Regions from separate parts of the Clostridium lamae genome, predicted to be linked through region 2. Evidence: a T-box and tRNA genes for the amino acid it is inferred to sense, from the RefSeq annotation. Region 2 holds a T-box; the other holds one or more tRNA genes.

Region 1 (3,431 bases), on a different contig from region 2:
ATGGTAGATTAACTGATAATAAAGGAAAAACAGTAGACTTTAAAAATACTATTATCATTATGACTTCTAACATTGGTAGCAGTTATCTTCTAGAAAATAAGAGTGAAGATACTGTAGATGAAAGTATTAGAAATCAAGTTATGAATGAAATGAAGTTAAGATTTAAACCTGAATTCTTAAATAGAGTAGATGATATAATTATGTTCAAACCATTAACTGAAAATGGAATTAAGAAGATAATAGATATTTTCTTAAGAGAGATGTCAGATAGATTAAAAGATAAAAATATAAATCTTAAAGTTACTGATGAAGCTGAAACAATTATGGCTAGAGAAGGATATGATCCAGTATATGGAGCAAGACCTTTAAAGAGATATATTCAAAATACCTTAGAAAATACTTTAGCTAGAAAAATTATAAAAGGTGAAATTGGATATGGTTCAAATGTTGTAGTTGATGGAGAAGAAGAGCAAATTGTAATTAAGAGTGAATAGGGAATAAGTAATAAGTAATAATTAATAGAGAAGAAGTAAGAGTATTAGTGGAAAGTTAATAGCTTAGGAATGAAAAAATGAAAGAATGAAAAAATTAAAGAATGAAGAAATAAAGAATAAAGGTCTAGCTGATGCTTGACCTTTATTCTTCGTATTGGGTTAATAATATTAATTAAAGGAATAAATTAATTTTTCTACTGACAAACACCTAGTGGATTATCATCTGGATCATAGAAAGTAAAGAATTTAGAATCTCCTTCTTCATCTATTGGATTTACCTTAACATTCTTTTCAAGTAAGAACTTGTGAGCCTCTTCTATATTATGAGGAATAAAATTATAATATTTTCCTACACCAAAATTATTATTTGGGAATTTCATTGGTTGATGATTTAAAGTTTTTACAAGACAGACTACTGTTTGAGATTGTTCTGAAATTTTTAATACAGCTGCTTCTTCTTCAATGTACAGCAGTTTAAAACCAAGTATTTCTTCATACCAATTTGCTGATAGTTTAGGGTCTTTTACTGGAATAAAAACTCCTTCCATTCCCATCAAAAGTGGGTTTGTCATTTCTTAACGCCTCCCTAAAAATATATAATTAGATTTCAAAATCAATACAGGCTCTATCTACTTTAATAGTAGCTAAAAATCTTGCGAATTCTAAGTGCTCTTCACATGTTTGATATTCATCTAATGTTTCTACACTTTCAAAATCAAAAATTAAAGCTACATCGTAATTAGAAGCTGGTGTATTTTCAACATTTCTAACTACGTTGAATTTTTTTATTGTAGATAAATCTCTTAGCTTTTCTATTTCTTTAAAGAAATCATTAATATTTTTTTCTTTGTTATCATCTTTTAATGTAAACATACATATGTGTCTTATCATTATATATCCTCCATAAATTTCTATTTATCTTTTAGGTTTATAATAACATAACTTTACAATTGGTAATAGTTAATATTTTCTTAGAGAAATTTTAATTTAAATAAAAAAAGCTGTTGACAAGATACGACAAATTGGTTATTATATTTCTCGTGGAAAAGATGCGTGTTTAGCTCAGCTGGATAGAGCAACGCCCTTCTAAGGCGTGGGCCAGGAGTTCGAATCTCTTAACACGCACCATCGTGGTTTACTAGCTCATTCGGTAGAGCACTTGACTTTTAATCAAGGTGTACCGGGTTCGATTCCCGGGTAAGCCACCACATTCTTTTGGAATTTTGAGAGAAATACTTTTAAAAAATAGTATTGACCAAATAACTATGATATTATATCATGGAATGGTAAGTAGTATGCGGAAGTGGCTCAATGGTAGAGCGTCACCTTGCCAAGGTGAATGTTGCGGGTTCGAGTCCCGTCTTTCGCTCCAATATATCCGTGCAAATGTGATTTGTACGGATTTTTTTTGTGTATAAAAATTTATAGAAGATTTTAAAAAATTATATATCAATGTATTAAAAAGGTTAAGTGAAATGAGGAAATTCTAGTGTTTTCAGTATTATTTATAATATGTGTATTATAGTTATAGTAGTAATTTATAAGATAAGAATGAACAATTAATATATGATTGAATGAAATTGAATTTAAGAAGATTAAATTTTGCAAAATAATTTAAAAGTTCTTACAATTTCATTTTTTTATGGTATAATAAGTTAAATTAATACATAAAAAGGAGATGAGGATATGCTAGTAGTATATGATAGCAGATTCGGCAATGGAAAAGCATTTGCCGAAAAATTAGGAATGCCAACCCAAAGTGTTAGTGAGGCATTAAATGAAGAATGTGTTCTTGTTACACGTAATGAAGGATTTGGTCAAATTACAAAGATCACAAGAGAATTTTTAGATAAAAATAAAGAGTTAGTTCGTGGAGTTGTTGTAAATGGTAGCATGGATAAACATGCTGAATCATATTGTTTTGCAGCTGACAAAATTGAAGCTGAATATGGAATTACTTGTCTTCGTAAAATTGATGGACAAGGAACAGATGAAGATGTAGAAGCAGTAAAAGCAGCTATTAATAATCTGTAAAAAGTATGAATTAACTTATTTTAAAAGTGAAAGCTAGATATAGGAATAACCTATATCTAGCTTTTTTGTTATTAGAAAAAGCTAGATAAGATGTAGAAAAATCATGGAGAAACAGTAAAAAATGTATAAATTATAGTCAACAATAATATAAATAATATTCAAAATATAATGTCAAATCGTTGACTACAATATATAATAGCGGTATAATTTAGTAAAAATGGTGGTATAATTCAATAAAGACAGTGATATAATTTAATGAAAATAATTGTCAATTGAGTTTTTAAAATTGAGATTAAATCACTATATAATCAGAATAATCTCTGTAAATCTGTTGGAAATGAACATATTATCTCCATATAACTACTAATAAAATTGCTGACATAAGAAATGGCGTTTAATATGATTTTTTTCCGCGCAGATAATTTGGCATTTTTTAATGATGCTTAATAATGAAGAGGTAATACAGTAGGTCAGGAGGGTATAATTTATGAATACAAGATGTGGTATGAAAAGAAAGAAAAATACTACAAGATGGCTAGCAGGCTTGCTTATAGTAGCTTTAACCATAAGTAGCATATTGTTACCTGGAAGTGGAGTTTCTGCAAAAGCAGAAAACCTAGATATACAAACTACTTCAGTAGAAAATCTAACTTCTGATACTGATGATAAAGAGGATCTGAATGGGAACACAGCTGACAATGCAAATTTGGATTCTAAGATTACTGATGATGAAAATATAAATAGTAAAACTTTAAATAATGAAAAACAGAAGACTAGAACAGTTGATAATAAAAATATAAATAGTAATATTACTGATAATAAAAGTTTAGATTTAAATACTATTAATAATAATCAGAATATTAGCACTATTACTGATGAAAATTTAGACAATAAAAAAAATAA
Region 2 (3,431 bases):
TTAAATAACTTAGCAACTTCTATTGCATATCTAGTAACTATTGATGGTTCTAATTTTTCTGTTGCTTGGTGAATTTGTTTTCCAAAGCTTTCTAGAGATTTAATTAATTCAAATTCTTCCTTAGAATCTAATTTTGAATAATCTGCAACTCCTTTTAACTCATCAACCTTACTTAATATGCTATTTGCTCTAGCATAAGAATATTGAACATAAGGTCCTGTTTCACCTTCAAATGAAAGCATTTCCTTCCAATCGAATACAATATCTTTTTCTCTTGAGTTTTTTAGATAAGTGAATACTATTGCACCTACTCCTATTTTCTTAGCTACTTCCTCTTTATTTTCTAAATTTGGATTCTTTTCATTGATTACTTCTAAAGTTTTATCTACAGATTCCTTTATTAAGTCATCTAATAGTATAACTTCACCCTTTCTAGTTGAAAGCTTTCTATCTGCAAACTTAACTAATCCAAATCCTACATGAACACAATCATTTGCCCATTCATGTCCTGCAAGCTCAAGAACTTTAAATACTTGCTTAAAATGTAATGCTTGAGGGCTTCCAACTACATATATACTCTTATAGAAATCGTAAGTTTTCTTTCTATACATAGCTGCTGCTAAATCTCTTGTTGCATATATTGAAGCTCCATCACCTTTTAAAACTATACATGGCGGCATATTATACTCATCTAGCATAACTACTTGAGCACCATTACTTTCAACTAAAAGATTTTTTTCTTTTAATTCATCAACTACTACATCCATCTTATCATTGTAAAAGGCTTCCCCAGCATATGAATCAAATTTAACATCAAATACATTATATATTCTTTCAAATTCCTTCAAACTTAAGTCTCTGAATCTCTTCCATAAAGCTTCTACTTCTTTATCCCCATCTTCTAAAGCCTTAAAATAAGCTCTTCCTTCGTCTTCTAATGCTGGATCTTTTTCTGCTTCGTCATGGAACTTAACATATATTCTTAATAACTCATCTATAGCATTTTTCTCTAATGCTTCTTCATTTCCCCATCTTTTATATGCAGATATAAGCTTTCCAAATTGTGTTCCCCAATCACCTAAGTGATTAATTCCCTCTACAGTATATCCTTCTTTTTTAAACAACTTATATAAAGAATTACCTATAGCTGTAGTAAATAAGTGTCCTACATGGAAAGGTTTAGCAATGTTAGGAGATGAATATTCTACACATATAGTCTTACCTTCTCCAATATTACTTGAACCATATTCATCACCTTTAGATAATATTTTATCTATTGTGTTTTTAGTAAATTCACTCTTATCAACAAAGAAATTAACATATGGTCCTATATTAATTACTTTCTCAAATCCTTCACCACTTATTTTTTCTTTTAATTCTTCTGAAATCATATTTGGAGCTTTTCTAAAAGCTTTTGCTAATTGGAAACATGGAAAAGCATAGTCTCCCATTTCACTTTTAGGTGGAATTTCTATTAATTTTTCAATATTTTCAACATCCATATCAACATGCTTACTTATAGCTTCAGCAACTTTCTTCTTATAATCCATTTTTTATCCTCCTTGTATTTTATTGTTATAAATAAAAAAACCGCCTCTTAAATAATATAAGAGACGGATAAATCCGCGGTACCACTCTGATTGCATTAAATGCCACTCAATGCTTTAACGCAGCAAACGAACTATCCTACTTAAATTTCAGTAGCTATCTCCAAGGCTCTCTTCCTATTATTCTATCTTATAAGGCTCACACCATCCCTTATTCGCTAAAAGAATCGAATACAGTACTCTTCTTTTCATAGATTTTAATATATATATTTACAATATCAACATTATACATAAATGAGAGATTTATTGTCAATATAAAATCTATATCAACGTCCCTATACTTTATTATTATAAATGATATAATAGTTTATATTAATATTTAAAATTATTTTAATTAAGGAGTTAATATGGATAGGATTGGTGTCATTGATATAGGTCCAAGTTCTCTTAGACTTATGTTGACTGAAGTTAATGAAAATGGATATTTTAAAATAATTGATGAACTAAAAACATCAGTTAGATTGTGTTATGATTTAGTTAATGATTACTGTATTTGTAACGAAAACTTAAATATTATACTTTCAACATTGAGAGCGTATAAGTCATTATGTACAGTCTCAGGTGCAAGTAGAATCTTTGCTGTAGCTACAGAATCATTAAGGGAAGCTAAAAACAAAGATACATTAATTAAACGCATAAAAGAAGAATTAAACATAGACATTCGTGTTTTAAGCTGTAAGGAAGAAATTTTCTACAACTTTTTAGGTGTAAGAAGAAGTACTTATATAGAAAACTCTCTATTAGTTGAGGTTGCTGGCACAGATACTCATCTAGCTTGGGTACATGGAAATGATATTATAAAAAGTATCACCATTCCACTTGGGAGTGTGAACTTCACTTATAATTATAATCTAAAGGATAGAATATTACCTAATGACTTAAATAATGCATTCGAAGCCTTATCAAAGGAAATTGAAAGTATTGAGTGGTTAAAGGAAACTAAATTTCAATCTATAATTGGCATAGCATCCACTATAAGAACTGTTGGTAAAATTGATAGAGCAAGGAAAAGATATCCTTTTGATATAGTTCACAATTATGAACTTACAGATATTGATGTTCAAGAAATCTTTAATTTATTGAAATGCAAAGACTTTAAACAAAGGCAAAAGCTTGAAGGAATTGATCCAGAACTTGCTGATATTATAGTTGGCGGAACTGCTATCTTTAAGAGGATTTCAAATATTGTACAGTGCAATAAAATTATTATATCTGGCAGAGGCTTACGGGAAGGTTTAATATATGAATATTTAAAGGAAAACTACTCTATTCCAAGTGATATTCTAGATTACAGCATTAACGGAATATTAGATACACTTAATGGAGATAAAAATCATGCAAAAAATGTTTTTAACATAACGTATTCTTTATATAATGCTTTAAGACCTTTACATCATTTAGGAGATGAATTTTATAATATTATCAAAACTTCAGCAATGCTTCATGATTGTGGTATAAGTATAAATTATTATGGCCACCATAAGCACTCCTTTTATATAATTTTGAATTCAACTATAAATGGATTAACTCATAAAGAACTTCTTATGAGTGCTGCTATAGCTGCATCTCACAGATTTAATAGTTACACAACTCCAATATCACCTTTTTCAGCTATAATTAACCAATTAGACTTTAAAATTGCTAAGACTATTGGTGTTCTTTTAAAAATAGCTGAGGGCTTAGATAGAAGTTTAGTAGGAGCCGTAAAGGATCTTGATGTAACCTTTGACGAAGAAACAGTAACTATTAATGTTCATTCTGATATTGATGTGGATTTTGAAGTCCGTCAAGCTCTTAGGGCAAGCGAAAGATTTAAAGAAATCT

Evidence for each region. The T-box of region 2 lies ahead of argS (arginine--tRNA ligase). A T-box ahead of a tRNA ligase gene usually reads a tRNA of that ligase, here a tRNA-Arg.
Region 1: it has a tRNA-Arg gene. The T-box ahead of argS (arginine--tRNA ligase) is inferred to sense a tRNA for this amino acid. The anticodon was not compared.

The regions. Positions count from the first base shown of each region.
Region 1 covers NZ_JASCQJ010000004.1:21,619-25,049, reverse strand. The annotation lists gene clpB (ATP-dependent chaperone ClpB) at 1-494, shown strand, start outside; gene QK892_RS03245 (VOC family protein) at 689-1,066, opposite strand; gene QK892_RS03240 (Dabb family protein) at 1,095-1,385, opposite strand; tRNA gene QK892_RS03235 (tRNA-Arg) at 1,546-1,622, shown strand; tRNA gene QK892_RS03230 (tRNA-Lys) at 1,627-1,702, shown strand; tRNA gene QK892_RS03225 (tRNA-Gly) at 1,792-1,866, shown strand; gene QK892_RS03220 (class Ib ribonucleoside-diphosphate reductase assembly flavoprotein NrdI) at 2,181-2,528, shown strand; gene QK892_RS03215 (hypothetical protein) at 3,016-3,431, shown strand, end outside.
Region 2 covers NZ_JASCQJ010000009.1:4,098-7,528, reverse strand. The annotation lists gene argS (arginine--tRNA ligase) at 1-1,550, opposite strand, end outside; T-box leader at 1,607-1,808, opposite strand; gene QK892_RS06495 (Ppx/GppA phosphatase family protein) at 1,955-3,431, shown strand, end outside.